Regions from separate parts of the Serratia sp. Sp408 genome, predicted to be linked through region 4. Evidence: predicted binding sites of a transcription regulator. Region 4 holds the regulator's gene; each other region holds the start of a gene.
The links. Region 4 encodes PurR, which represses purine synthesis genes. Its sites were predicted from a motif close to CANGCAAACGTTTGCNTG; they were not measured.

Region 1: a site for PurR is predicted at 1,682-1,699, ahead of carA (glutamine-hydrolyzing carbamoyl-phosphate synthase small subunit). Genes of this name have one in related genera too.
Region 2: a site for PurR is predicted at 4,290-4,307, ahead of pyrD (quinone-dependent dihydroorotate dehydrogenase). Genes of this name have one in related genera too.
Region 3: a site for PurR is predicted at 2,127-2,144, ahead of AC2AXP_RS12105 (NCS2 family permease). Genes of this name have one in related genera too.

What each region holds. Positions count from the first base shown of each region.
Region 1 is NZ_JBXUFT010000005.1:177,396-185,113, reverse strand. It holds gene AC2AXP_RS16240 (MFS transporter) at 1-406, shown strand, start outside; gene dapB (4-hydroxy-tetrahydrodipicolinate reductase) at 632-1,453, shown strand; gene carA (glutamine-hydrolyzing carbamoyl-phosphate synthase small subunit) at 1,924-3,072, shown strand; gene carB (carbamoyl-phosphate synthase large subunit) at 3,090-6,311, shown strand; gene fhuE (ferric-rhodotorulic acid/ferric-coprogen receptor FhuE) at 6,607-7,718, shown strand, end outside.
Region 2 is NZ_JBXUFT010000001.1:830,587-838,304, reverse strand. It holds gene rlmKL (bifunctional 23S rRNA (guanine(2069)-N(7))-methyltransferase RlmK/23S rRNA (guanine(2445)-N(2))-methyltransferase RlmL) at 1-1,032, opposite strand, end outside; gene AC2AXP_RS03955 (YcbX family protein) at 1,279-2,382, shown strand; gene AC2AXP_RS03950 (cell division protein ZapC) at 2,383-2,931, opposite strand; gene pyrD (quinone-dependent dihydroorotate dehydrogenase) at 3,108-4,118, opposite strand; gene ssuE (NADPH-dependent FMN reductase) at 4,455-5,033, shown strand; gene AC2AXP_RS03935 (sulfonate ABC transporter substrate-binding protein) at 5,060-6,028, shown strand; gene ssuD (FMNH2-dependent alkanesulfonate monooxygenase) at 6,045-7,193, shown strand; gene ssuC (aliphatic sulfonate ABC transporter permease SsuC) at 7,204-7,718, shown strand, end outside.
Region 3 is NZ_JBXUFT010000002.1:276,236-283,953, reverse strand. It holds gene AC2AXP_RS12125 (LysR family transcriptional regulator) at 1-218, shown strand, start outside; gene AC2AXP_RS12120 (lipocalin-like domain-containing protein) at 299-742, shown strand; gene AC2AXP_RS12115 (glutathione S-transferase family protein) at 739-1,407, shown strand; gene AC2AXP_RS12110 (VOC family protein) at 1,453-1,869, shown strand; gene AC2AXP_RS12105 (NCS2 family permease) at 2,200-3,561, shown strand; gene AC2AXP_RS12100 (Na+/H+ antiporter) at 3,750-5,399, shown strand; gene AC2AXP_RS12095 (LysR family transcriptional regulator) at 5,428-6,315, opposite strand; gene AC2AXP_RS12090 (CidA/LrgA family protein) at 6,453-6,869, shown strand; gene AC2AXP_RS12085 (LrgB family protein) at 6,866-7,555, shown strand; gene AC2AXP_RS12080 (CTP synthase C-terminal region-related (seleno)protein) at 7,596-7,718, opposite strand, start outside.
Region 4 is NZ_JBXUFT010000001.1:1,193,936-1,201,653, reverse strand. It holds gene nemA (alkene reductase) at 1-31, shown strand, start outside; gene gloA (lactoylglutathione lyase) at 197-604, shown strand; gene rnt (ribonuclease T) at 680-1,360, shown strand; gene AC2AXP_RS05700 (Grx4 family monothiol glutaredoxin) at 1,424-1,768, opposite strand; gene AC2AXP_RS05695 (C40 family peptidase) at 2,181-3,023, shown strand; gene sodB (superoxide dismutase [Fe]) at 3,244-3,822, shown strand; gene cydH (cytochrome bd-I oxidase subunit CydH) at 3,896-3,985, opposite strand; gene purR (HTH-type transcriptional repressor PurR) at 4,310-5,335, shown strand; gene punR (DNA-binding transcriptional activator PunR) at 5,362-6,282, opposite strand; gene punC (purine nucleoside transporter PunC) at 6,405-7,610, shown strand.

The DNA of each region.
Region 1 (7,718 bases), on a different contig from region 4:
CATTGGCGGCAAGAATGCCTTGTTGATCGCTGGAGTCATCATGTCGCTACGGATCATCGGATCGTCCTTTGCGGATTCGGTGCCGGCAGTGATCGTGCTGAAAACCTTGCATATGTTTGAAGTGCCGTTTTTGCTGGTCGGTATTTTCAAGTACATCACCACGCAATTCGACGTCAAGCTGTCGGCCTCGATCTACCTGTTCGGTTTCTGTTTTTTCAAGCAGCTTTCGGCGATCGTCATGTCATACGCGGCCGGTATGATGTATGCGGCGTATGGCTTTAAGACGGCCTATCTGATCCTGGGCTGCATTGCGCTGTTGTTCACCTGTATTTCGGCTTTTACGCTCAGTGGCAAAGCGCCGGCAGCCTTTGCCGACAAAAGCCGTCTGGCCACGCCGGCCCCCTGAGGATCGGTGCGTGATGCCCTGCGACAAAATTGCATGATTATGTACAATCAGCGGTTGACGCCGTGCGAGCTGAGTTATCAGCCATTGATAGCGTTACTGATAAAAAACCGGGGATAACATAATTTTCTAATCATGATTTAAATCCTCTGGCAGTGGTAAGGTGGGGCGGTTACCCTGAATCGATAGCCTATGGAATAGGCATCAAATCAAAAAGAGAGATAAAGCATGACTGATTCACAGATTCGCATTGCGATTGCGGGTTCCGGTGGCCGGATGGGACGTCAATTGATCCAGGCCGTACAGCAGGCACAGGGTGTGGTGCTGGGGGCGGCATTGGAGCGTCCAGGCTCCAGCCTGCTGGGCACCGATGCTGGCGAACTGGCCGGTATCGGCGCGCTGGGCGTGACCGTGAGCGAGAGTTTGCAAAAGGTGGCGGATGACTTCGACATTCTGATCGATTTCACCCGCCCGGAAGGCACGCTGGCGCATCTGGCGTTTTGCGTCGAGCATCACAAGGCGATGGTGATTGGCACCACCGGTTTTGACGATGCTGGCAAAGCGGCTATTCGCGATGCCGCGCAGCAGATTGGCATCGTGTTTGCCGCCAACTTCAGCGTCGGCGTCAATGTGGTGCTGAAACTGCTCGAGAAGGCCGCCAAAGTAATGGGCGACTATACCGACATCGAAATTGTTGAAGCACATCACCGCCATAAGGTGGATGCACCCTCGGGCACCGCCCTGGCGATGGGCGAAGCCATCGCCGATGCGCTGGGCCGCGATCTGAAAGACTGTGCGGTGTACGCCCGTGAAGGGCATACCGGCGAACGCGATCCGCACAGCATCGGTTTTGCCACTATTCGCGCCGGGGATATCGTCGGTGAGCACACTGCCATGTTTGCCGACATCGGGGAACGGGTAGAAATTACCCATAAGGCTTCCAGTCGCATGACATTTGCCAATGGTGCGGTTCGTGCGGCAAGTTGGCTGTCAGATCGGCAAAATGGTCTATTTGATATGCGTGACGTGCTGGGTTTGCACCAGTTATAATTTATCGAACATCATCGTGATGTGTGTGAGTTAATCATAACGATATGATAATAGGGCAATATTTTTATTGTCCTTTTTTTTAACATGAAAAATAGCGATTTCGACGTGATAGGTTGATTTTTTTTATGTTTTTAATGGTTAACTCGGATTTTTACTGGCTTGTTAACCTTTTTGACGCCCGGTTATCGTCCGTCAGGTGGCGATGCGCCGGATTTTCTGTCATTGTGGCTCGCAACCGTTTACCCATTGCGGGTTTCCATGTGTTTTTATGACTGAGATAGCAAGAAATGCGTGAAATATGCAAAAATAACTAGAAAAATGCCACTTGGAGTAGACAAACCGAGCACCCATCATTAAAATGCGCCCAATTTGCCAAAAATTAGCCTTGAGGCCGGTTTTTGCATTGATTTAGATCGCGATATCTGAATTAATATGCAAATATTGTGATTGATTATTCCTCGGAGGGTGTTTTGATTAAGTCAGCGCTATTGGTTCTGGAAGACGGAACCCAATTCCACGGTCGGGCCATCGGGGCAGAAGGTACGGCAGTGGGGGAAGTGGTCTTCAATACGTCGATGACCGGCTATCAAGAAATCCTCACCGATCCTTCCTACTCCCGCCAGATCGTTACTCTTACTTATCCCCATATCGGCAATGTCGGCACCAATGCTTCCGACGCAGAATCCTCCGCTGTTCACGCTCAAGGCCTTGTTATTCGCGACCTCCCGTTGATTGCCAGCAACTACCGCTGTGAAGAAGGGCTGTCGGAATACCTGAAGCGCAACAACATTGTGGCGATTGCCGATATCGATACCCGCAAGTTGACGCGTCTGCTGCGTGAAAAGGGGGCGCAAAACGGCTGCATCATTGCCGGCGACGCGCCGGACGCAGCGCTGGCGCTGGAAAAGGCCAAGGCCTTCCCAGGGCTGAAAGGAATGGATCTGGCAAAAGAAGTGACCACCCAGGAAGCTTACGCCTGGCAACAGGGCAGTTGGACGCTTGAGGGCGAGCTGCCGGAAGCCAAAGACGCGGCCGCGCTGCCGTTCCACGTGGTGGCCTATGACTACGGCGTCAAGCGCAATATCCTGCGCATGCTGGTGGATCGCGGCTGCCGCCTGACGGTAGTGCCAGCGCAGACCCCGGCGGCAGAGGTGCTGAAAATGGCGCCAGACGGCATTTTCCTCTCTAACGGTCCGGGCGATCCGGAACCATGTGATTACGCCATCGACGCCATCAAGCAATTCCTCGACACCGACATCCCGGTGTTCGGCATCTGCCTTGGCCACCAGTTGCTGGCGCTGGCCAGCGGTGCGCAAACGGTGAAGATGAAACTCGGCCACCACGGCGGCAACCATCCGGTGAAAGATCTGGATAACCATACGGTGATGATCACCGCGCAGAACCACGGCTTTGCAGTTGACGAGAACAACCTGCCAGCCAATCTGCGCGTGACGCACAAATCGCTGTTCGACCACACCGTGCAGGGCATTCATCATACCGACAAAGCGGCGTTCAGCTTCCAGGGGCACCCGGAAGCCAGCCCGGGCCCGCACGATGCCGCCCCGCTGTTCGATCACTTTATCGAACTGATTGAGACTTACCGTTCCAACGCCAAATAATCAGGAGCCTTGATAAAATGCCAAAACGTACTGATATAAAAAGCATCCTGATCCTCGGCGCTGGCCCGATCGTTATCGGCCAGGCGTGCGAATTCGACTATTCGGGCGCTCAGGCCTGCAAGGCGCTGCGTGAAGAGGGTTACCGCGTTATTCTGGTTAACTCCAACCCGGCCACCATCATGACCGACCCGGAAATGGCCGATGCGACCTACATTGAGCCGATCCACTGGGAGGTGGTACGTAAAATCATCGAAAAAGAGCGTCCGGACGCAGTACTGCCGACCATGGGCGGCCAGACGGCGCTGAACTGCGCGCTGGAACTGGAGCGTCAGGGCGTGCTGGCGGAATTTGGCGTGACCATGATTGGCGCCACCGCCGATGCTATCGATAAGGCCGAAGACCGTCGCCGCTTTGACGTGGCAATGAAGAAAATCGGCCTGGACACCGCGCGTTCTGGTATTGCCCATACCATGGAAGAAGCGCTGGCAGTGGCCGCCGACGTCGGCTTCCCGTGCATTATTCGTCCGTCCTTCACCATGGGCGGCACCGGCGGCGGCATTGCCTACAACCGCGAAGAATTCGAGGAAATCTGCGAACGCGGCCTGGATCTGTCGCCGACCAAAGAGTTGCTGATCGATGAGTCGCTGATCGGTTGGAAAGAGTATGAAATGGAAGTGGTGCGCGACAAGAATGACAACTGCATCATCGTCTGTTCTATCGAAAACTTCGACGCCATGGGCATCCACACCGGCGACTCGATCACCGTCGCGCCGGCGCAAACCCTGACCGACAAAGAATACCAGATCATGCGTAACGCCTCGATGGCGGTACTGCGTGAAATCGGCGTGGAAACCGGCGGTTCCAACGTGCAGTTCTCGGTGAACCCGAAGACCGGACGCCTGATCGTGATCGAAATGAACCCGCGTGTGTCACGCTCCTCGGCGCTGGCGTCGAAGGCGACCGGTTTCCCGATTGCCAAAATCGCCGCCAAGCTGGCGGTGGGTTACACCCTCGACGAGCTGATGAACGACATCACCGGTGGTCGCACTCCGGCCTCCTTTGAGCCGTCGATCGACTACGTGGTCACCAAAATCCCACGTTTCAACTTCGAAAAATTCGCCGGCGCCAACGACCGCTTGACCACCCAGATGAAGTCGGTCGGCGAAGTCATGGCGATTGGCCGTACCCAGCAGGAATCATTGCAGAAGGCGCTGCGCGGGCTGGAAGTGGGTGCTACCGGTTTCGATCCGAAAGTCAGCCTGGACGATCCGGAAGCGCTGACCAAAATACGCCGCGAACTGAAAGACGCCGGCGCCGAGCGCATCTGGTACATCGCCGATGCCTTCCGCGCAGGCCTGTCTGTCGATGGCGTGTTCAACCTGACCAACATCGACCGTTGGTTCCTGGTGCAGATTGAAGAGCTGGTACGTCTGGAAGAGCAGGTGGCAGCGTCCGGCATCAACGGGCTGACGCCGGAGTTCCTGCGCACCCTGAAGCGTAAGGGCTTCGCCGATGCGCGCCTGGCCAAACTGGCCGGCGTAGCGGAGAGCGCCGTGCGCAAACTGCGTCATGGTTACGGTCTGCACCCGGTTTACAAGCGCGTGGATACCTGTGCGGCGGAGTTTTCTACCGACACAGCTTACATGTATTCCACCTATGAAGAAGAGTGCGAATCCAACCCGACCCATGACCGACTGAAGGTGATGGTGCTGGGCGGTGGCCCGAACCGCATCGGTCAGGGCATCGAATTCGATTACTGCTGCGTGCACGCCTCGCTGGCGCTGCGCGAAGACGGTTACGAAACCATTATGGTCAACTGTAACCCGGAAACCGTTTCCACCGATTACGACACGTCCGACCGCCTGTACTTCGAGCCGGTCACGCTGGAAGACGTGCTGGAAATCGTGCGCATCGAGCAGCCCAAGGGCGTTATCGTGCAATACGGCGGCCAGACTCCGCTGAAGCTGGCGCGTGAGCTGGAAGCGGCCGGCGTACCGATTATCGGTACCAGTCCGGACGCGATTGACCGCGCCGAAGACCGCGAGCGTTTCCAGCAGGCGGTAAACCGTCTCGGTCTGAAACAGCCGGCCAACGCCACCGTTACCGCTATCGACCAGGCGGTAGAAAAGGCGGCCGGCATCGGCTATCCGCTGGTGGTGCGCCCTTCCTATGTTCTGGGCGGCCGCGCGATGGAAATCGTCTACGACGAGGTCGATCTGCGTCGCTACTTCCAGAATGCGGTCAGCGTCTCCAACGACGCGCCGGTATTGCTGGACCGTTTCCTGGACGACGCGGTGGAAGTGGACGTCGACGCCATCTGCGACGGCGAACGCGTGCTGATTGGCGGTATTATGGAGCACATCGAGCAGGCGGGCGTTCACTCCGGCGACTCGGCCTGTTCACTGCCGGCCTATACGCTGAGCAAGGAAATCCAGGACGTGATGCGCCAACAGGTGGAAAAACTGGCGTTTGAACTGCAGGTGCGTGGTTTGATGAACGTGCAGTTTGCGGTCAAGGATAATGAAGTCTACCTGATTGAAGTCAACCCGCGAGCGGCGCGTACCGTGCCATTCGTCTCGAAAGCCACCGGCGTGCCGTTGGCGAAAGTGGCGGCGCGCGTGATGGCTGGCAAAACCCTGGCCGAACAGGGCGTGACGGAAGAAGTGATCCCGCCGTACTACTCGGTGAAGGAAGTGGTGCTGCCGTTCAACAAATTCCCAGGCGTTGACCCGATTCTCGGGCCGGAAATGCGCTCCACCGGCGAAGTCATGGGCGTTGGCCGCACCTTTGCAGAAGCGTTTTCCAAAGCGATGCTTGGCAGCAACTCCGGCATGAAAAAACAGGGCCGTGCGCTGCTGTCAGTGCGCGAAGGCGACAAGGCGCGAGTGGTCGATCTGGCCGCCAGCCTGCTGAAGCAGGGCTTTGAGCTGGATGCGACCCACGGCACCGCGGTGGTGTTGGGTGAGGCGGGGATTAACCCGCGCCTGGTCAACAAGGTGCATGAGGGCCGTCCGCACATTCAGGATCGCATCAAGAATGGCGAGTACACCTATATCGTCAACACCACCGCAGGCCGCCAGGCGATTGAGGATTCCAAACTGATCCGCCGCAGCGCCCTGCAATATAAAGTGCATTACGACACCACGCTGAACGGCGGTTTTGCCACCGCCATGGCGCTGAAGGCCGATCCAACCGAGCAGGTGACCTCGGTGCAGGAAATGCACGCCCGTATCAAGTAAATACCGCATTAGCGTTCGCCGGGGGATTGCCTGGCGAACGCTGGCGGAGAGTGCCGCTCGGTCATCTCCGCCTTTTTTTCCGCCTTTTCGTCATCTGCCGTTACCTTCTCCCGCCTTGACCCACGCTCAATTAAGAAATTTCTTGGAACTTTTTGAAACAGCGGTTTACCCCATTAAAGCTAATGCGTATAGTTCTCATTTGTTTTTGCATGTCTGCGCCGTCAAATAAACGTATTCGTGGCCTGCCTGGGGTGCGAGCACCTTGGCACAATAAAAACTATATTGAGGAATTATCATGTCCTTCGTTGCTTCTCGTCTCAGGGGAAACCATGCCTGCGGCTTCCGGCCGTCTGCCGTCGGCGGTTTTACACGTTCCAGTCTGGCGTTACTGGTGGCAGCGTGTTGTTCCACGCCGGTAGTCATGGCAGCGGAAAGTGAAGACACCATTACCGTCGACGCTACAGCCAACGGCAGTATGCTGCCGGAGCAGGACTATGCGGTGCCGGTAACTCGCGCCGGTACCAAAATGGCGCTGACGCCACGCGATATTCCACAATCAGTCAGCGTGATCACTCAGCAGCGCATGCAGGATCAGGATCTGCAAACCATCGGCGACGTGCTGAGCAACACCACCGGCATCAGCGCCAACAATATCGATTCCGATCGCTCGACCTATTTTTCGCGCGGCTTCTTTATCAACAATTATCTGTACGACGATATTCCGACCACCGTCGATGAAGTGTGGAACTTTGGCGACGCCGCCGGTGATACGGCAATTTATCAGCGCATCGAGGTGGTGCGTGGCGCCAACGGCCTGATGACCGGCTCGGGCAACCCGTCTGCGGCGATTAATATGGTGCGCAAACATGCCGACAGCCGTGAGCTGACCGGCAATCTGTCCGCCAGCTACGGTCGCTGGAACAAGCAGCGTTACGTCGGTGACGTCAGCACGCCGCTCAACGCCGACGGTAGCGTGCGTGGGCGGGCGGTGGCTGGTTATCAGGATGGCGATGGTTGGCTGGACCGTTACGGCAACCGCAAAAAATTTCTGTATACCGTACTGGATGCCGATCTGACCGACTCGACCAAATTATCGCTGGGATGGGAATACCAGCAGAGCCACACCAGCAACCCGACCTGGGGCGGTTTGCCGACCTGGTACAGCGACGGCAGCCGGACTCACTACGATCGCAGTTTCAACCCGGCGCCGGACTGGGCGTATTCGGACAAGGAGTCGAACAAGATTTTTGCCGATCTGACGCAGCGTTTTGACAACGGCTGGCAGGCGCGCGTGAATGCAACCCACGCCAAAACCACCTTTGATTCCAAACTGATGTATGCCTCGGGTTACCCGGATAAAATCACCGGCGACGGGGTGATGGCCTACGGTGGCTGGAACAAGGGCAC
Region 2 (7,718 bases), 360 kb from region 4:
CAGCGACAGTTGCCAACCGCCAAAGGCGCTTTTCATAATGCGACCCAGCATGTTGTGCAAGGCAATCAGCGCCGGTTCGCTTTCCAGACGCTCACCGTAAGGCGGGTTGCTGACCACGGTGCCACACGGGCCTTCCGGCAGCGGATTGGTTACTTTGCTGACGTCGTTAACGTTAAAGGCGATCAATTCAGCGACACCGGCGCGTCGCGCGTTGGCGCGCGCCATCTCGATCACCCGGCGGTCAATATCCGAGCCGAAGAAGCGTGAGGTGGTTTCTTGCAGACCACGGCGCGCACGTACCTGGGCTTCGCTTACCGCTTCGCGCCACAGATCCGGGTTGTGGCCATGCCAGGCGCTGAATCCCCAATGTTGGCGGTGCAGACCCGGAGCGCGATCCGCCGCGATCATCGCCGCTTCGATCAGCAAGGTACCGGAGCCACACATCGGATCGAGCATCGGCGTTCCCGGCTGCCAACCGGAGCGCTGCACAATGGCAGCGGCGAGATTTTCCTTCAGCGGCGCCTGACCGGTGAGATCGCGGTAACCGCGCTGATGCAGGCCTTCGCCACTCAGATCGAGCGCCACGCTGGCCATATCGCGCTGCAGGAACACGTTAATGCGGATATCCGGCTGTTGTTTCGCCACCGTCGGACGACGATCGATTTTGCGCGTGAAGCTGTCAACAATGGCATCTTTCACTTTTAATGCGCCGTACTGGCTATTGCGGATCTCTTCGTTGACGCCGCTAAAATGCACGGCGAAGGTGCTTTCAACGTCAAAGATTTCCGTCCAGTCGATCGCCTGAACGCCAAGGTAAAGATCCAGATCGCTGTGCACGCGGAATTCATTTAGCGGCAACAGAATGCGCGAAGCCAGGCGGCTCCACAGTAAGCTTTGGTACAGAAGACGATCGTCACCCTGAAAATGTACCCCACCCTGCACCACTTTGCAGCCGTGAGCGCCAAGCCGTTCGAGTTCGCTTTTTAACAGTTCTTCCAGTCCACGCGCCGTGCTGGCAAACAGAGAGTTCATATCGTACTTATCACCAAAAAGAAAATTGTCGCGCATTATACCCTAAATAATCCGCGTTGCATTGAGGCGGCAGGGATGGGGGCGCCTATTACGCCAGCGTTTAGCCGCTCCCAGGGAGGAATGCGCCGGGAGGCGCCGGCGCTTCAGCGCTCGCCAAGGTGCCGCTTGTTGCACAATGGCTATGGCTAAACCCCATCGCTTGTCATAAAGTTGCCTTTTTCCCTAATTAACAATAGGCAGATTAGGATGATCACGCTATCCAGGCTTTATGTACATCCGGTTAAATCCATGCGCGGCTTGCAGCTGTCGCATGCGCAGGTTGCCAGCCATGGCCTGGCGTTTGACCGCAGTTTTATGGTCACCACTCCCGATGGCACCTTTATTACCGCTCGCCAATATCCGCAGATGGTGTTGTTCACGCCGGCCTTGTTAGCCGACGGTCTTTACCTGGCTGCGCCGGACGGCGCAAGCGCCACCGTTCGTTTCAGCGATTTCAGTGACGATGGGCAACCGACCGAAGTCTGGGGCAACCACTTTACCGCGTCCATCGCACCGCCTGCGATCAACCAGTGGCTCAGCGGCTATTTTCAACGCGACGTGCAGCTGCGCTGGCTGGGGCCGCAACTTAGCCGTCGGGTTAAAAAGCACCCGGAAATCCCGCTGTCATTCGCCGACGGCTATCCGTTTCTGCTGGTTAATGAAGCCTCATTCCACGATCTGCAGCAACGCTGCCCCGGCAGCATCAAACTGGAGCAGTTCCGCCCCAACCTGGTGGTCAGCGGCGCCAGCCCGTGGGCCGAAGACGGCTGGCAGGTGATCCGCATTGGCGAGGTGATGTTTGATCTGGTCAAACCGTGCAGTCGCTGCGTATTGACCACCATCAGCATCGAGCGTGGTCGCAAGCACCCCAGCGGCGAACCCTTGAATACGCTGCAACAATTCCGCACGGCGGATAACGGTGATGTCGATTTCGGTCAAAATATGATTGCGCGCAACAGCGGCGTAATTCGCGTCGGCGATGCGGTAGAGGTGTTATCAAGCAAGCCGCCACGCCCGTATGGCGCAGGCGCCGTTGTCGAAAGCGTGCAGGCGCCGCAGGACAACGCGCAGCAGGTGACCATTGACTACCAGGGCACGGTGTTCACCGGGAATAATCAGCAAATTCTGTTAGAACAGCTGGAACAGCAAGGGTTGCACATACCCTATTCTTGCCGAGCAGGTATCTGCGGCAGCTGCCGGTTGACGCTGATCGGTGGCGAAGTGGCACCGCTGAAGAAAAGCGCGGTGGCGAATAACGGCACCATACTGTCGTGCAGTTGTATTCCTAAAACCGATATCCAGCTGGCGTAATCATACCGCCCGATCGTAGGCCGGCGCCGCTGCATTATCCTGCGAGCAGGGTTTGAGACGATCGTGCATCACCTTGATGGCATCGCCAAGCACCATGGTGCGGCCGGCCACTGACAGCTGATATTGCGCCAGCAGACACAGGCTGGCGTTGTCACCGGCCTCCACCACCAACAGGCGAGCATCTTCGCCGCTTTCCATCACCTTGACCGCCGCCAGTTCGCCATTCTTCGGCTGTAACGGGAAATGCTGCTGGGCGAAATGCCAGCTCTTTGGCATCAGGGGTTTTAGAAAACGGTAAGCCACCAACGCATTTAATACCAGTTCAGCCCGTTGCTCATGGCTGAGCTTGATTTGCTTACACTGTTCTTCATAGGTGAAATAAAGCGCGGCGTCGTCAACGCAAAAAGCGCATTCGGCGAATGCGTCCGGGGTAAGCATTTTGGCCGGGAAACGTGAACGGAAGATCATCCCATTGGCCAAATCGAGCATCAGCCGATCGTGTTCGGCGTCAAAATACCAACGCCAATTATCGTCAGGTTTTATCTTCATTGTTTATCCCTTCTCGCCACAAGCCAACGCCGTATTTACCCCAATAAGGTGATTTTATCACCATAAAAGCCGCTTAAACATCGGATAAATCTGCGAACGATATTTATGCTAACGAACAAAATATAGACGAGCCGGGGGAAGAAATAAACCCCCGGCAACAAATGAAAGGAAAAATATTAGATATACGTAACGATATCTTTAATCAAACGTGGGCCATGAAAGATAAATCCGGAATAAATTTGCACCAGCGTTGCCCCGGCCGCTATTTTTTCTCGTGCCGCGGTCAGAGAATCAATCCCACCGACGCCGATAATAGGCAGCCTGCCTTGCAACTCTTGTGACAATCGGCGGATCACTTCGGTACTGCGCGACTGTAAAGGACGGCCACTCAAGCCCCCCATTTGCTCACAGTAATTCAAGCCCTGCACCAGTTTGCGATCCAGCGTAGTATTGGTGGCAATAACGCCGTCTATATTATGGCGCAGCAAACTGTCCGCTATTTGGATCAATTCTTCTTCAGAAAGATCCGGCGCGATCTTTACCGCCACCGGCACATATTTGTGATGGCGCGCATGTAATTCTGCCTGTTTATTTTTAACTGCGGCTAAAAGATCGTCCAGCGCTTCACCATACTGCAAGGATCGTAGTCCTGGTGTATTTGGCGAAGAAATGTTGATCGCAATATAACCGGCATACGGATAAACTTTATCCATGCAGATCAGATAATCGTCTTTGCCCTGTTCAACCGGCGTATCTTTATTCTTGCCGATATTAATCCCCAGGATGCCGCCAAAGTGCGAACGTTTGACGTTTTCAACCAGGTTATCCACGCCGCGGTTGTTAAACCCCATGCGGTTGATCAACCCTTCGGCCTCAACGATGCGGAACAGGCGTGGCTTGTCATTGCCTGACTGTGGGCGCGGCGTTACGGTGCCGACTTCGATAAAGCCAAATCCCATCGCGCCCAAGGCGTCTATACATTCGCCGTCTTTATCCAGACCGGCAGCCAAACCTAACGGATTTTTAAACGACAACCCCATACAGCTCACCGGCTTGGTCGGCACCGACTGGCGGACCAGAAACGCCAATGGACTGCCGGTTACACGACGCAGCTGGCGAAAGGTCAATTCATGCGCTCGCTCTGGATCGAGCTGGAACAACGCTTTCCTGATGAGGGGGTAGTACATGTACGCTCCTGATTTCCCGGTGATGACCAGCATGCTTCACGCTGTGTATTTGTTGCTCGCCCACCCTACCCACGTCGCCTGCCTGCGGTTGGGGAACGTTGCAAACCGGGGGCGTATTATCCGGGATCCCCTGGGTAATTGGAATTGATTAAACGCAAAAAAGGTCTTTTTTACGCAACCGTTTTCCTTGCCGCCGTAGGTTGTGCCGTCAATTCACATTTGCGCATAACAAAATCAAAAAATGAGATTTAAACAACGCGCGTCTTTGCTGTTAGTTTTAGAACTCTTACCAAGCATTTATTAATTAAACCTAACTTTTAGTTATAAGGAGTGATCATGCGCGTTATATCACTGGCCGGCAGCCCACGCATTCCATCACGTTCAGCGGCGTTGCTGGCGCTCAGCCAGCATTGGTTACAACAACAGGGCGTGGACGTCGTCGCGTATAACCTGCATGACTTTAACGCCGACGATCTGCTGTACGCCAACTTCGCCAGCCCGGCAGTAAAAGCTTTTGCCGAACAGCTGGCGCAGGCTGACGGCCTGTTGATCGCCACGCCGGTGTACAAAGCCTCATTCTCCGGCGCGTTGAAAACCCTGCTGGATCTGCTGCCTGAACGTGCGCTTGAGCACAAGGTGGTGTTGCCACTGGCTACCGGCGGCTCGGTTGGTCACATGCTGGCGGTGGACTATGCGCTCAAGCCGGTACTGGCGGCGCTGAAAGCACAGGAAGTGCTGCACGGAGTGTTCGCCGATGACAGCCAGATCGCACTGAACGGCAGTGAAGCAACGCTGGCGGAAAGCGTTTCCCTGCGGCTGGAAGAAGCACTGGAGAGTTTTTATCTGGCGCTAGGCCGCCGCAAGCCGCCTACGGTCAAGGCCAAGTCGACGTTGCTGACCGGGCAAACCGCATAACGCCGATACAATAATCAGGAGTAATAATGAAGCGATTTTCTTCCTTACGCCGCTGGTTTGGCGGCACCCTGGCCGGACTGCTGGCGCTGGCGACAACCGGCGTCGCGGCCGCACCGCATCATGAACCACAGCAGTTGCGTATCGGCTACCAAAAGGGTTCGGTGAGTCTGGTATTGGCCAAGACCCACCGGATGCTTGAGCAGCGTTTCCCCAAGGTCAACATCAGTTGGGTAGAATTCCCCGCTGGCCCACAAATGCTTGAAGCGCTGAACGTCGGCAGCATCGATTTGGGCAGCACCGGCGATATACCGCCGATCTTTGCCCAGGCCGCCGGCGCCGATCTGCTGTACGTCGGCGTCGAGCCGGCAAAACCGAAGGCAGAAGTGATCCTGGTGCCGGAAAACAGTCCAATCAAAGACGTCGCCGAACTGAAGGGTCGCAAGGTTGCCTTTCAAAAAGGCTCCAGCTCGCACAATCTCCTGCTGCGGGCGTTACAGCGCGCCGGCCTGAAGTTCACTGATATTCAGCCGGTGTATCTGACGCCGGCCGATGCCCGCGCAGCCTTCCAGCAAGGCAACGTGGACGCCTGGGCGATTTGGGATCCTTATTATTCTGCCGCGTTGTTGCAAGGCGGCGTGAAGGTACTGACCGACGGCAGTAATCTCAACCAGACCGGTTCGTTCTATCTGGCAGCGCGCCCCTATGCCGAAGCCCATGGCGCCTTCATTCAACAGATATTGAACGTGCTGACGCAGGCCGATGCTCTCACCCGTAGCGATCGGGCGCAAAGCGTCACATTGCTGTCCAAGGCGATGGGACTGCCGGAACCGGTGATCGCCACCTACCTGGATCATCGCCCGCCAACGTCGATCGCCCCGCTCAGCCCGCAAATCATCAAAGCACAACAGCAAACCGCCGATCTGTTCTATGCCAACCATCTGGTTCCGGTCAAGGTCGATATTTCACAACGCGTCTGGCAGCCCAGCGCCCAGTGATACAGGAGAATAAATCATGAGTCTGAATGTTTTCTGGTTCTTGCCCACCCACGGAGACGGCCATTATCTGGGGACGTCCGAAGGTGCCCGCAGCGTCGATTACGGTTACCTGCAGCAGATCGCCCAAGCGGCGGACCGACTGGGCTTTGGCGGGGTGCTGATCCCCACCGGGCGTTCCTGCGAGGATTCGTGGCTGGTGGCCGCTTCGCTGATCCCGGTCACCCAGCGCCTGAAGTTTCTGGTGGCGCTGCGCCCCGGTATTATTTCGCCGACCCTGGCGGCACGGCAGGCCGCCACGCTGGACAGGCTTTCCCATGGTCGCGCGCTGTTCAATCTGGTGACCGGCGGCGATCCCGATGAGCTGGCAGCAGAAGGACTGCACCTCGACCACGAGCAGCGTTACGAAGCCTCGGCGGAATTCACCCATATCTGGCGCAAGGTGCTGGAAGGTGAAACCGTTGATTACCAGGGCAAGCATATTCAGGTCAAAGGCGCCAAACTGCTGTTCCCACCGGTGCAGCAACCGCGACCACCGCTGTATTTCGGCGGATCCTCTGAGGCAGCGCAGGATCTGGCAGCCGATCAGGTCGAACTGTATCTGACCTGGGGCGAACCGCCGGCACAGGTCAGGGAAAAGCTGGAGCAGGTGCGCGCCAAAGCGGCGGCGAAAGGACGCAAGGTGCGTTTCGGCATTCGGCTGCACGTCATCGTGCGTGAAACCACCGATGAGGCCTGGCGCGCTGCCGATCGACTGATCGCCAATTTGGACGATCAGACCATTGCCGATGCGCAACAAGCCTTTGCCCGCTTTGACTCGGTTGGCCAACGCCGCATGGCAGAACTGCACGGCGGCAAAAAAGACAATCTGGAAATCAGCCCCAATCTGTGGGCCGGTGTCGGTCTGGTGCGCGGAGGGGCTGGCACTGCACTGGTTGGCGACGGCCCGACGGTCGCAGCGCGCATACAGGAGTATGCCGATCTGGGTATCGATACTTTTATTCTGTCCGGCTATCCGCACCTGGAAGAGGCCTACCGCGTCGGTGAACTGCTGTTCCCGCATCTGGATTTGGCCAACAACGCAGCCCCAGCGCCATTGCGCGCGGTCAAGGCGCAGGGTGAAGTGGTCGCTAATATTTACGTGCCGCAGAAGGCGGCCCAGAGCTGAGGAGCGTCCCATGACAAACAACGTACAACGTCTGCTATACCGCCTGGCCCCGTGGGCGCTGCCGGTAGCGTTAGTGGCATTGTGGCAATTTTCGGTCGACGTCGGCTGGCTGTCGAACCGCATTCTGCCGGCGCCCAGCGCCGTGATCGGCGCCTTCTGGTCGCTGACCGAAAGTGGCGAACTGTGGCAACACCTGACCATCAGCAGCTGGCGCGCGTTTATCGGTTTTAGCATCGGTGGCAGTCTCGGTCTGCTGCTGGGCTTTATTACCGGTCTGTCGCGCTGGGGAGAGCGGCTATTGGACAGTTCGGTGCAAATGATCCGTAACGTGCCGCATCTGGCCTTGATCCCGCTGGTGATCCTGTGGTTCGGCATTGACGAGTCCGCCAAGATTTTTCTGGTCGCGTTGGGCACCCTGTTCCCGATCTACCTGAATACCTATCACGGCATTAAAAATATCGATCGCGGCCTGCTGGAAATGGCGCGCAGCTACGGCCTCAGCGGTTTTCGGCTGTTCACCCAGGT
Region 3 (7,718 bases), on a different contig from region 4:
GGATCGCGCTGATTGCCATGCCGAATGCCTTGCCCTATCTGGAAAGTGGCCACCTGGTCAGGGTGTTGCCGGAATGGTATGTCGATCGTGGCAGCGTACGTCTCTATTTTCCCAGCCTTAAATTTTTGCCGACCAAAACCCGGGTCTTTGTCGATTACATCATCGAGCAGTTTCGCACGCAGCAACTGGCGGCGCGTTTCGATGCGCGCAGAAAATAATGACGGCAGCCGATAGCTGCGCTGGCGGGGGGCGGGATTCGCCACTACCTTTAAACAAGGCTGAGTGGGGAGAAAAGATTATGGTTATGCATGCATTTATCGGCAGCTGGTCACTGGTATCTTCGGTGTTCAAGAATGAAGAAGGTACGGTGAGCCATCCGCTTGGCGAACAGGTGTTGGGGCGGATCAACTACGAAGCCAACGGCACCATGGCGGCACAGTTGTACAGCGCCGTACGACCGAAGTTTACCTCGAGCGATCCGGCGCAGGGTACGGACAGCGAGCTGCGATCGGCATTTATCAACATGATCTGCTATTACGGCCGTTATCAGATTGACGAGCCGGATCAGCGGGTGATCCATCAGGTTGAGGGCTGCTCGTTCCCCAACTGGATCGGCAGCCGGCAAGTGCGTTTTTATACCTTTACCGACGACAAACTGACGCTGCGCACCGTGCCGCTGCAAATCGGCAACGGCGTGCAGATTGGTGAGCTGGTATGGCAACGGATCGGGGACGCTCCATGATCATTGTTCATCACCTGAATAATTCCCGCTCTCAGCGTATTCTCTGGTTGTTGGAAGAGCTGGAGGTGCCGTACCAGGTGCAACGTTATCAACGCGATAGCGTTACCTTGCTGGCGCCTGCCGAACTCAAAAAGATCCATCCGCTGGGCAAGTCGCCGGTGATTGTCGATGGCGACCTGACGCTGGCGGAATCCGGTGCGATTATTGAATATCTGCAAGAGGCCTACGACGCGCAGGGGCAATTCATGCCCACCGATTACCATGCGCGCCAGCAGTATCGTTACTGGCTGCATTATGCCGAAGGTTCGTTGATGCCGTTGCTGGTGATGAAGCTGGTGTTTGGCCGGCTCGATCATCCGCCGATGCCGTGGCTGATGCGGCCGATCGCTGGAGCGATAGGCAAGGGGGTCCAGCGCGAATACCTGGATAAACAGATAGCAACGCATCGTGATTATCTGGAGCAGCATTTGGCGGCCAACGTCTGGTTTGTCGGCAATGATTTCAGCGCGGCGGATATTCAGATGAGTTTCCCGCTGGAAGCGTTGGCCGCGCGTTACCGGCTGGACGATTGCCCGAAGCTGCGTGACTTCCTGCAACGCATACATGCACGTCCGGCTTATCAACGGGCGTTGCAACAGGGCGGGCCCTATGACCTGCTGAGTTGACAAGCTGGACTATACTCGATGGGTCAAGGTTTATGGAGATAGCCGATGGCTACGCAAATCTTTATTAATCTGCCGGTCAATGACCTGCCTGCGGCAATGACATTTTTTGACCGGCTTGGTTTTACCTTCAATCAGCAATTTAGCGACGACACCGCTGCCTGCATGGTGGTGAGTGACACTATTTATGTGATGTTGCTGACACACGACAAATTCAAAATGTTTACCCCCAACCCAATCAGCGATGCCAGGAAGGCCAGCGAAGTGCTGCTCTGTCTGTCACAACCCAGTCGCGCCGCGGTGGACGACCTGGTGCGCAAGGCGGTAGCGGCCGGCGGCAATACCTATCATCAACCGCAGGATCACGGCTTTATGTACGGCCATGGTTTTCAGGATCTGGACGGCCATATCTGGGAGCTGATGTATATGGATCCGCAGGCAATGGCGTCACAGAACCCTGCGTAACCTCTTTTCAGCGGCAGTCGGTTTACCGCCTGCTTATTTATGTGACAAAAGTCGCAATTTCCGTAATGATGGCGTCACACGCTTTTCGGCCGGTTGTGTTGCGATCTTTAGTTGATCACACGGCCTGGAAGGCGGGATAATCGTTTGCCTACACCAAAACATCATAAATTCACCGGTACCGTGCAATGAGAGTTAATCGTTTGCCTTGAATTGCGGCGCCTATTGGCTGCGATTGGGAAGGATAAATAAGCAAACGTGACGGAAACGATTCCGTTATTGCCTTGCATGGGCAGGTGAGCCGCTTTTGCGAAAAACACAGGGGACAGCAGCATGTCGGATTCTCAAGCAAACAACGCCGTTAAATCAAAAGGCGGGCTTGACGGGTATTTCAAGATTTCAGCGCGTGGCAGCAATGTGCGTCAGGAAGTGGTGGCCGGTCTGACGACCTTCCTGGCCATGGTCTATTCGGTGATCGTGGTGCCGAGCATGCTCGGCAAGGCCGGTTTCCCACCGACTGCGGTATTTGTCGCGACCTGTCTGGTAGCCGGCTTGGGGTCGTTGCTGATGGGGCTGTGGGCCAACCTGCCGATGGCGATTGGCTGCGCGATTTCACTGACCGCCTTCACCGCATTCAGCCTGGTGCTGGGCCAGCATATCAGCATTCCGGTCGCGCTGGGTGCGGTGTTCTTGATGGGCGTATTGTTTACCGTGATTTCGGTTACCGGTATTCGCTCCTGGATCTTGCGCAATTTGCCGATGGGCGTGGCGCACGGCACCGGTATCGGTATCGGCCTGTTCCTGCTGCTGATTGCCGCCAACGGCGTTGGTCTGGTGGTGAAGAACCCACTGGACGGGTTGCCGGTAGCGCTGGGCGCCTTTACCTCGTTTCCGGTGGTGATGACGCTGCTCGGTCTGGCGGTGATTTTCGGCCTGGAAAAACTGCGAGTGCCGGGGGGCATTCTGCTGGTGATTATCGCCATTTCGGTCATTGGCCTGATTTTTGACCCGGCGGTGAAGTACCAGGGACTGTTCGCCATGCCAAGCCTGGCTGACGAAAATGGCAACTCGTTGATTTTCAGCCTGGATATCATGGGTGCATTGCAGCCGGTGGTGTTGCCGAGCGTGCTGGCGTTGGTGATGACCGCGGTGTTTGACGCCACCGGCACCATCCGCGCAGTGGCCGGGCAAGCCAACCTGCTGGATAAGGACGGCCAGATCATCAACGGCGGCAAAGCATTAACCTCCGACTCGGTGAGCAGCATTTTCTCCGGTCTGGTCGGCGCCGCGCCGGCTGCGGTCTACATCGAGTCGGCTGCGGGCACCGCCGCCGGTGGCAAGACCGGCCTGACGGCCACCGTGGTCGGTTTGCTGTTTCTGCTGATCCTGTTCCTGTCGCCGTTGTCGTATCTGGTTCCGGTATACGCGACCGCGCCGGCGCTGATGTACGTTGGCCTGCTGATGCTCAGCAACGTGACCAAACTGGATTTCAACGACTTTGTCGATGCGATGTCCGGCCTGCTGTGCGCGGTGTTTATCGTACTGACCTGCAACATCGTTACCGGCATCATGCTGGGCTTTAGCGCGCTGGTGATTGGCCGTATTTTCTCCGGCGAATGGCGCAAGTTGAACATCGGCACCGTGCTGATTGCCGTTGCGCTGGTCGCCTTCTATGCAGGCGGCTGGGCTATCTAAGCGTATCTTTAGCGGGGACGCCGTCGCTGCGTCCCCGTTTCATCGCTTCCATTCAGATAAGTCTCCTTCTTTATTTCGCCGTTTTTGAAAGGCACAACAAGCTTTCATCGCCATAAAAAAGTGTTCTACTATCACAGATACTCTGGCAACGAGCCTTTGTGGTCTGAACCGTAGAGTCTAAGGAAAGCATGGAAATCTTTTTTACTATTCTTATTTTAATCCTGGTGGTTTCACTGTCTGGGGTGGTGACACGAATGTTGCCGTTCCAGGTGCCGTTACCGTTAATGCAAATTGCCATCGGTGCGATGTTGGCCTGGCCGCATTTCGGGCTGCACGTTGATTTTGATCCTGAACTGTTTTTAGTGCTGTTTATTCCGCCGTTGCTGTTTGCTGACGGTTGGAAAACCCCAACGCGCGAATTTATCCATCACGGTCGCGAAATTCTCGGGCTGGCGCTGGTGCTGGTGTTGATCACCGTGGTCGGGGTCGGCTATCTGATCTACCTGATGGTGCCTGGCATTCCGCTGGTAGCGGCATTTGCGCTGGCGGCGGTGCTGTCGCCAACCGATGCGGTGGCGCTGGGCGGCATCGTCGGCAAGGGGCGCATTCCCAAATCCATTATGGGCGTACTGGAAGGTGAAGCGTTGATGAACGACGCTTCCGGCCTGGTATCGCTTAAATTCGCCATTGCGGTGGCGATGGGCACCATGGTGTTTACCGTCGGCGGCGCGACGTTGGAGTTCCTCAAGGTGGCGATCGGTGGTCTGCTGGCAGGGGTGGCGGTGACCTGGCTGTACAGTAAGTCGCTGCGCATCATGAGCCGCTGGAGCGGTGACGACCCGGCGACGCAAATCGTCTTGCTGCTGTTACTGCCGTTCGCTTCTTACCTGATTGCCGAACACATCGGCGTTTCCGGCATTCTGGCGGCGGTGGCGGCCGGCATGACCATCAGCCAGTCTGGTGTGATCCGCAATGCGCCACTGGCCATGCGACTGCGAGCCAACAGCGTCTGGGCGATGCTGGAGTTTGTCTTCAACGGCATGGTGTTCATCATGTTGGGTCTGCAACTGCCGGGGATATTGGAAACCTCTATCCTGCAGGCTGAACTGGATCCTACCATTGAGACCTGGTACCTGTTCGTTGACGTGGCGATCATTTATGCCGCGCTGCTGATCCTGCGTTTTACCTGGCTGTGGCTGATGAAAGGCGCCAGCAAACGCTTCCTGAAGAAGCGCCCGTTGCTGTTTGGCGATTACACCACGCGTGAACTGTGGGTGGCGTCGTTCGCTGGGGTACGTGGGGCGATTACGTTGGCCGGTGTGTTGTCGATTCCGCTGTTGTTGAGCGATGGCAGCGCGTTCCCGGCGCGTTACCAACTGGTGTTTATCGCCGCCGGTGTGATCCTGCTGTCGTTGCTGGTCGGGGTGCTGGCATTGCCGCTGTTGCTGCGCGGCGTGCAGGTGGCGGACAAGAGCGCCAGCAAAAGCGAGGAGCGCATGGCAATTGCCATGGCAGCGGAAGTGGCGATCGAAAGCATCAATAAAATGGAAGAACGCCTGGCGGCAGATACCGAAGAAAACCTCGATCCACAGGTGTTGAAGGAAATCAGTTCGCGGGTGGTGGGAACGCTGCGGCGGCGGATCGCCAGCGAAGACGATATTGAAAACGCGCTGGAGCTGGAAAACCTGGAACGGCGTTTCCGCCTGACGGCATTGCGCGCCGAACGTGGGGAGTTGTATCACCTGCGCGCCACGCAGAAAATCAGCAACGAGACGCTGCAAAAATTGCTGCATGACCTCGACCTGCTGGAAGCGTTGCTGGTGGAACGCGAAGGATAATGCCACAGGGCCGCGTTTGCGGCCCTGATTATTTCAGCGTCGGCCAGAAGTCGCGACAGCAGGCAATCCAGGCCTGTGCGCTATGGGAAAGATAACTGCCCTGGCGCCAGATCAAGCCGACCTTCCATTCCATTACCGGTTCCAGTGGCAGCCAGATCAAACTGCTTTTATCCAGCCACTGGCACACCGGTTCCGGCAGCATGGCTATCCCGACGCCGGCCTGGACCATCGAAGCCAGAAAATCCCACTGTCCGCTGCGTACCGCGATTTTTGGGGCGATATCGGCCTGGCGGAATGCGGTCATCAGCATTTTGTACAGCGCGAAATCCTCGTTGTAAATCAGGATTGGCCAGTCAGCCAATTCGCTGATAGCCACGCTGGTGCGGGTTTGCCAGTGCGCATTGCGCGGGGCGACCACGCACATGGGATGGCGTAGCAACGGCAAGAAGGTGAGCGGTTGTTCGACATCGGGCGAATATACCGTCATGGCGAGATCCAGTTCGCCGGCCAGCACCGCCTGTTCGCCGGACAGTCCCCCCAGTTCGGAAATCTTCAGTTCTACGCCAGGATAGGTTTGGCGAAAGGTACGGATCAGTTCGGCGATCTGCCGGCCCACCATCGGCGGTATGCCCAGTCGCAGCACCCCTTTACGTACCGAGCCGATGTCTTCCAGCTCCGCCTCAAGCTGGCGGAATTCATCCAGAATGGCCAGGCCGCGCTGATAAACCGCCTGACCGCTGTCGGTCAGATGCAGCTTTCGCCCCTCGCGGATTAGTAGCGTGCATTCCAGTTCCTCTTCCAGGTGACGCAGCATTTTGCTGATGGTTGGCTGGGTGACAAACAGTTTTTCCGCGGCGCGGGTAAAACTTTGCTGACGCACCACTTCAACGAAGTAGCGCAGGGTGCGAACATCCACAGTTTTTCTCCAGATGAGCGATACCGGCGGTAAACTATTCCCTTACGGCATGATGTTGATAATTTTAATTCATTTCAGTGGATGTTTCTCGGCTGCGTATACTGAAACTCGGAATTTTTTGCTCGAGGTTAGATGCCATGTCTATGGCGTTACGCGCGGCGGCGCCATCGCTGCTCAACCGCTTACAGGTACCGATCCAGGTCATTTTGTATGTGGTGCTATTTCTGATTGCCGATCGGCTGGTACAGCAGTTTCATCTGCCGCTGCCGGCCAATATCGTCGGCATGTTGATGCTGCTGTCGTTGATTGTGCTGCGGGTGTTGCCGCTGCGCTGGGTGAAGGCCGGTTCACGCTGGTTACTGGCCGAAATGCTGCTGTTCTTTGTCCCGGCGGTGGTGGCGGTGGTGAACTACGCCCAGTTACTGATGGTGGAGGGGTGGAAGATCTTTCTGGTGATCGCCATCAGCACCACGTTGACACTGGGTGCGACCGGAGTGGTGGTCGATCGCGCCTACCGTTTCGAACTTTGGCTGCAACGGCGTAAAGCACGATGAATGACTTTTTTATCAGTGCGGTGTGTTTTGCCGCGACGCTGGCGCTGTATTACGTCAATAAGAAACTGTATCGCCGGCGGCGTACGCTGTTGCTGATGCCGCTGGTGTTAACGCCGATGGTTCTGGTACTGCTGCTGGTGGTAACGCACGTTTCCTATCAGGATTATATCGGTGAAACCCATTGGCTGCTGTGGCTGCTTGGCCCGGCGACCATCGCGTTTGCCGTGCCGGTTTACGAGAATCTGCATATTATTCGCCGCCACTGGCTGTCGCTCGGCGTTGGGGTCGTCACCGCGGTGCTGGTAGCGGTGTACAGCTCGGTGTGGCTGGCGCAGCTGCTGACGTTGCCGGAAGAAGTACAACGTAGCCTGGCGGTACGTTCGATTACCACGCCATTTGCCTTGGAGGCCGCCAGACAAATGGGCGGCCAGCCGGATTTGGTTGCGCTGTTTGTGGTGATCACCGGGGTGTTTGGCATGGCGATTGGGGAGATCCTGTTTCTGCGGTTAGCAGTGCGCAGTCGTCTGGCGAAGGGGGCCGGGCTTGGCGCCTCGTCACACGGCGCCGGCACCGCCCGCGCCTATGAAATGGGTGAAGAGGAAGGGGTGGTTTCAAGTTTGGTGATGATGCTGGCTGGCATCATCACCGTCGTGGCCGCGCCGCTGATTGGCCAACTGATGTGGTAAATGCAGACCTCTGCGCCGGTGAAGGCCGGCGCCGAAGCTGTTAGCGTCGTGCGGCGTCGATCAGCGCAACCACCAGCGGTGATAGCTGTTCATGCAACGCGGCGCGTTCAGACTGGAACAGCGTTGCCATGAAAAAACGGTGCTCGGGCAGTTCGATGGAGCG
Region 4 (7,718 bases):
GCAAGGTTATACCGATTACCCAACGCTGTAAGTGACCACGCGCGTGGTCGGTGAATCTGCCGACCGCGCGCCAATCAATGCGCCACGTCGTTATACCGGCCCCCTCATTGAATTCCCTTATACGACAACGCTATACTGTTTTTTGCTTCACACTATCTGCCGCCAAGCACGGCAAAACCTGCAATCAGAGGAAATTATGCGCTTACTCCATACCATGCTGCGTGTCGGCGATCTGCAACGCTCCATCGACTTCTACACCAAGGTATTAGGCATGCGCTTGCTGCGTACCAGCGAAAATACCGAATACAAATACTCGCTGGCGTTTGTCGGCTATACCGATGAAAGCGAAGGCGCCGTGATTGAACTGACCTATAACTGGGGCGTCGACAGCTACGAAATGGGTAGCGCGTTCGGCCACCTGGCGCTGGGCGTTGATGACGTTGCCGCCACCTGTGACAACATTCGCCACGTCGGCGGCAACGTGACCCGCGAAGCTGGCCCGGTTAAAGGCGGCACCACGGTCATCGCCTTCGTTGAAGATCCAGACGGTTATAAAATCGAGCTGATCGAAAACAAGCACGCCGGTCACGGCCTCGGCAACTGAGTTTCAGGGCGCTTACCGCGCCCTTTTTTATCCAGGAATGATAACCGCCTGCAAGGCGGCACAAAATTTGTCATAATGCGCGCTGCATTCGATGAAGATAAGAAACTGATGGCCGAAAAAAGTGATCTTAACGCCCTGTGTGGTCGTTTTCGTGGGTTTTATCCCGTAGTAATAGATATCGAAACCGCCGGCTTCAACGCCCGCACCGACGCGCTGCTGGAAATAGCCGCCGTCACGCTGAAAATGGACCAGGACGGCTGGCTGCAGCAGGACGAAACGCTGCATTTCCACGTTGAACCGTTCGAAGGCGCCAACCTGCAACCTGAAGCGCTGGCCTTCAACGGTATCGATCCGCATAACCCGCTGCGCGGTGCGGTCAGCGAATACGATGCGCTGCACGCCATTTTCAAGGCTGTGCGCAAGGGCATTAAAGATCAGGGCTGCAACCGGGCGATTATCGTGGCGCACAACGCCAACTTCGATCACAGTTTCCTGATGGCCGCCGCAGAACGCGCCGGATTGAAACGCAATCCGTTCCATCCGTTTGCCACCTTTGATACCGCTGCGCTAAGCGGGCTGGTGCTCGGGCAAACCGTGCTGGCCAAAGCCTGTATCGCCGCCGGCATGGCGTTTGACAGCAGCCAGGCACACTCCGCACTGTACGATACCGAACAAACCGCCCTGCTGTTCTGCGAGCTGGTCAATCGCTGGAAACGCCTCGGCGGCTGGCCGCTGGCCGTCGGCAACGTTGACTGAGCGATAAAAAAACGGGCGGCGTATGTGATATACGCCGCCCGTTGTCATTACAGGAAACCGCCGTTATGGCTGCTGGTCTTCCTGCTCTTTGTATTTTTCTGCCGTTTCCTTGATCAACTGCTGCAACTCACCACGCTGATACATTTCGATGATGATATCGCAACCGCCAACCAGTTCGCCGTCCACCCACAGCTGTGGGAAGGTTGGCCAGTTGGCGTATTTCGGCAGTTCGGCACGGATGTCGGGGTTTTGCAGAATATCAACGTAGGCAAAACGCTCGCCACAGGCAGACAACGCCTGAACGGCCTGAGCGGAGAAGCCGCAGCTTGGCAATTTTGGTGAACCCTTCATGTACAGCAGAATCGGGTTCTCAGCGATTTGTTGCTGAACTTTTTCAATCGTCGTCATTTTATTGCTTCCTCAAGCCATCTCAGGGCTACAACATGCATCACATCCGCTATTGTAGCGGCTGGGCGGCTGGCAAAAAAACGCCATCTTTTGCAAGGACATTCTGCCAGCACCGACCGCGCAGCGTCGGCAACGCCATTTCGATCAAACATACACTCAGAATAACATTTTTAATCTGACCATTTCACTAATATATTTTGCCAAGTGCTGCAGCTTTAATCCCCAGCCAGTCGCGTCGCAGACCATTTTTCATCCATTCGGCAGCGTTTTTTGCGTTGATTAAAAATGCCATTAACGTTTTCTCACAATATGGATTATTATTTATAGGTTCTCCGCTGTTTTATATGGCGTATTTGGGGAATACTGTCATTCTTTCGTAGTTTGTTTCGGGGCCAAGGTTGGTAACGTCAACATGCGTTTAATTATTACGCTCTTTGTGCTGTTGTTTACACAGCTGTTTCTCAATCTGGCGCATGCCGCGCCACAGGCTCGCGTTGCCGCTGAGCAGCGTAAAACCCATGTTAATGAGGCACGCCCGGACGATCGCAAGAAAAAGAAAGCGCTCAAGGCGGCCAAGAAAGCCAAAGTCACTACACCGCAAAAGACGACCGCGTTAAAAACCCGCAAAACATCGACCATAAAAACGGCAAAGAAGACCAGTCGAATTAAATCGTCGCGTAAAACCACGCAGGTTGCCAAAATTCGCGTTACGCCGCCGAAGAAAGGCTATAAAAAAGGTTATGGTCGCCACCGCACTGCGGGTTTGGCCACCACCAAGCGGCTGCGTAACGAAAATCTGCTGCATGATGAAAAACCGCTAAAACTCAGCGCTGCGCATAAAAAACGTTATCAGCACGCCAAACAGACCGCGATGGCCAAACTGATGAACCAGATGGGCAAACCCTACCGCTGGGGCGGTACTTCACCACGCACCGGCTTTGATTGTAGTGGACTGATTTATTACGCCTATAAGGACGTGATGAAAATCAAGATGCCGCGCACCGCCAATGAAATGTTCCACCTGCGGGATGCGGCGCCGATCAAGAAGAACGAACTCGAAAGCGGAGACCTGGTGTTCTTTCGCATAAATAACCGCGGCGCGGCTGACCATGTGGGGGTTTATCTGGGCAACGGCAAATTTATCCAGTCGCCGCGCACCGGGGAGGAAATCCGCATCAGCCAGCTTGATAATGATTACTGGCAAAATCATTACGTCGGTGCCCGCCGCGTGATGACGCCAAAAACCATTCGCTGACGCAACAAGACGATGGCGGCCTCGCCCGGCCGCCATCGTGCCGTTCCCTTCTCTCTTGCCATAACTCTTTTGCCCCGATTTAGCACGCTTTAACTCCTTTTCCTGTCGGGAAATTGCTACCATTAATAACCTCTAAAAAAGAGTGGTTACTGGCGATTCGTTCGCCAAAGTCCCCGGATGGGAACGCCAGATTGGCGCCATATAAAAGAAGGAGAAAGCAATGTCGTTTACACTACCTGCTCTACCGTATGCCAAAGATGCGCTTGAACCGCATATCTCGGCAGAAACGCTGGAATACCACTATGGTAAACATCACAACGCTTATGTGGTTAACCTGAATGCGCTGATCGACGGCAGCGAGTTTCAAGACAAATCATTGGAAGAGATCGTTAAAACCGCCAGCGGCGGCATCTTCAACAACGCCGCGCAGGTGTGGAACCACACCTTTTACTGGCATTGCCTGTCGCCACAGGGCGGCGGTGAGCCAAACGGTAAACTGGCAGAAGCAATCAATCGGGCCTTCGGTAGCTTCGATAAGTTCAAGCAGGCGTTCACACAATCAGCGGTAGGCAATTTTGGCGCCGGCTGGACCTGGCTGGTAAAGAAAAGCGACGGTTCGCTGGCTATCGTTAATACCTCGAATGCAGCCACCCCGCTGACCGGCGAGGACAAGCCGCTGCTGACGGTAGACGTGTGGGAGCACGCTTATTATATCGACTACCGCAATGCGCGGCCGAACTATCTGGAAAACTTCTGGGCGCTGGTGAACTGGGCGTTCGTAGCGGAAAACCTGGCGTAATTGGCCAATACGCGGCAATAAATAAAAAGGCGCAGTTCATATTGAGCTGCGCCTTTATTGATTAAGTCAGGATTCAGTTCAATGCGGCAGTGAAGCTGAAGGCAATAATCATCGCCAATGCACCCAGGGTGGTGAACAAAGACATTTTTAAATCGGTATCCATCAAAAACTCCTTATCAGATAATCTGCGCCAAGCATAAAATCCACAGTATTGGTGCGTCAAATCATTTTCCCACAGTTCCCCAATAAAATCTTGTTATCATTCCACGCTTATAATGTTGATTAGCACTTCCACTTTTGCTCAATATGCGACAAAATTCGCAGTTCACTGCTGCGCACCGGCAATTGAGTCCCTCCAGGTCAAGTGGCTGACGACTTCCACACTAAAAACCAAGTTTTCGTGACTCTGGAGAAGGATCTGCGTAGGCAAACGATTAACAACATGCTTACATGCTAAATACATGTGGGTTTAGGAGTCATTCTTTACATGGCAACGATTAAAGATGTGGCCAAACGCGCGGGCGTTTCCACCACCACCGTTTCGCACGTCATCAATAAGACCCGTTTCGTCGCCGAAGAGACCAAGGCGGCCGTTTGGGCTGCCATTAAAGAGCTGCATTATTCCCCAAGCGCCGTTGCTCGCAGTTTGAAGGTCAATCACACCAAATCCATTGGCCTGCTGGCAACCTCCAGCGAAGCGCCCTATTTCGCTGAAGTGATTGAAGCGGTGGAAAACAGCTGTTACAGCAAGGGCTACACGCTGATTCTGTGCAACTCGCATAACAATCTGGACAAACAGCGCGCCTATCTGGCGATGCTGGCGCAAAAACGCGTCGACGGCCTGCTGGTGATGTGCTCCGAATATCCTGACCAACTGCTCGGCATGCTGGAAGATTATCGCAACATCCCGATGGTGGTGATGGACTGGGGCGCCGCGCGCGGTGACTTCACCGACACCATCATCGACAATGCCTTCGAAGGTGGCTATCTGGCAGGCCGTTATCTGATTGAACGTGGCCACCGCGACATCGGCGCCATTCCCGGGCAACTGTCGCGCAACACCGGCGGCGGCCGTCATCAGGGTTTCCTCAAGGCATTGCAGGAAGCCAATATCGACATCCGTGACCAGTGGATTGTCCAGGGCGACTTCGAGCCGGAGTCCGGTTATAAGGCCATGCACCAGATCCTGTCGCAAAAACAGCGCCCGACCGCCGTGTTCTGCGGCGGCGACATTATGGCCATGGGCGCAATCTGCGCTGCCGACGAGCTCGGGTTGCGCGTGCCGCAGGATATTTCAGTGATCGGTTATGACAATGTACGCAACGCGCGTTACTTCACCCCGGCGCTGACCACTATCCATCAGCCAAAAGAGCGTCTTGGTGAAATGGCATTTACCATGCTGCTGGATCGCATCATCAGCAAACGCGAAGAATCGCAGGTCATTGAAGTACACCCCAAATTGATCGAACGCCGCTCGGTCGCCGACGGCCCGTTCGTCGATTACCGCCGCTAAAGCACCGGCCGGGGGGCGCGATTGCGCTACTCCGGCAATATCACCTCGCTCAACCATTCCTGATTCAGCGTTTCACTGTCGCCGAGATAATCCAGCAACCACGCCATCGCCGGCGACTGCGCGTTCTGCTGCCAGGTCAGGCAACAGGCGCTGGGCGGGAACGGTTCAGGCAGTTGCAACGCCACCAGTTCCCCCTGCTCAATCAACGGCAATACGCGATGTGCCGGCACCATGCCGACGCACAAGCCATCACGCAAACAGTCCACCGCCGATACCCAGTCCGGTACCAGCAACCGCCGTTGGTTATCCAAAGACCAGGTGACGCGCTTGGGCAAGGTGCGTGAGGTGTCCTCCAGCACCAGGGAGGGAAATGGCCGCAGCCGATCGTCATCCAGCGGGCCGGGCAAAACCGCCAGCGGATGGCTGGCGCTGACCACGCACAGCCAGTTCATAAAACCCATGTCGCGAAAGGCAAAGCCGCCACCGGTCGGCACCGCGCGCGTTGCGCCAATTGCCATATCGGCACGCCCGTCCACCAGCGCATCCCACACGCCGTTGAACACTTCCGGCTGTACCCGCAACTCGACGTCCGGGAAATGACGGTAGAAATCCAGCACCAGTTGCCGGCTACGCTGTGGTTTGACGATGATATCGACGGCGATCTTCAACTGGCCGCGCCAGCCGTTGGCCACCTGCTGACACTGACGACGGGTGTCGAGCATTTTTTTGATGACAGCGCGCGATTCCTGAACAAACAATGCGCCGGCAGGCGTCAGCTCCACGTCGCGATGGCGCCGTTCAAACAGCGGCACCGCCAGCCACTGCTCCAACTGACGTACGGTATAACTCACCGCTGACGGCACGCGATGCAGTTCCTGCGCTGCCGCGCTGAAACTGCCGGTACGCGCCACGGCGTCGACCACATCAAGGGAATATTCAGACCACATCGCTTTGCCTTCAATTTTTTTAACAGCAGCTTGCAAATATTACCGTTTCACAAGCAGAGATCCAGCCAGATACACTTGCGACGCTAAAAAAAACCTGCACAACAGCATCAACGAGAAATACCATGCGAAACTTTGGATTTATGTTTTACCTCGCCGGGCTGAGCATGCTCGGCTACCTGGCCACCGATATGTACCTGCCCGCCTTTGGCGCCATGCAGCAAGAATTGCAGATTTCTGCCGGCGCCATCAGCGCCAGCCTCAGTATCTTCCTGGCCGGTTTTGCCTTTGCTCAATTACTCTGGGGGCCACTCTCCGATCGTCTCGGCCGCAAGCCGGTATTGCTGATGGGACTGGCGCTATTTGGCATCGGCTGTCTGGGCATGCTGTGGGCCGATAACGCGATGCAACTGTGGTCATTGCGCTTTATTCAGGCGATCGGCGTCTGTTCCGCTGCGGTCACCTGGCAGGCGATCGTTATCGATCGCTATCGCGAGGGCGCCGCCCATCGCGTGTTCGCTACCATCATGCCGCTGGTGGCGCTGTCGCCAGCGCTGGCGCCGTTGCTCGGAGCCTGGCTGCTGAATCACATGGGCTGGCGCGCCATTTTTGCCGTGCTGCTGGCGATCAGCGCCCTGCTGCTGTTGCCAACGCTGCTGCTCAAAGACAGTTCGCGCCTTGCGCCGGCCGCCGCCAACAACAACGGTATCGGCTTCCTGCAACTGCTGAAGTCGCCGGTGTTTGGCGGTAACGTCATGGTGTTCGCCGCCTGTTCAGCCGGCTTCTTTGCCTGGCTGACCGGCTCGCCATTTATTCTTGGCAACATGGGCTACAGCCCTAATGACATCGGTCTGAGCTACGTGCCGCAGACCCTGGCCTTCCTGCTCGGCGGCTTCGGTTGCCGCACCGCGCTAAACCGCATTAACGGCAACACCTTGCTGCCATGGCTGCTGATAGCGTATGGCATCAGTATGGTGGCGTTGTATCTGGTCGCCACCCTGACCACGCCGACCTTGACCACCCTGCTGATTCCGTTCTGCCTGATGGCATTGGTCAACGGCGCTGTCTACCCGATCGTGGTGGCCAATGCGTTGACGCCGTTCCCGGAAAGCACCGGTAAAGCGGCAGCACTGCAAAACACCTTGCAACTGGGTTTATGCTTTGTTGCCAGTATGCTGGTGTCGGCATTTATCGCACAACCGCTATTGGCGACGGTAACGGTGATGGTGTCTACCGTGGTCTTGGCTGCGATAGGCTATCTGATACAGCGTGGCAAAACGGTCGAGCAACCGCAGTCAACGCCGCGTGAACATGCTAACTCCGCGTCATAATTGCCTTTGGCAATAGTCACTTAAAGAATATTTTTGCCGAGTGCGATTTACAGTTGAGTAAGCGCCTCGGCAAGCCTATACTCAAAAAATAACCTTTAAAAATACCAT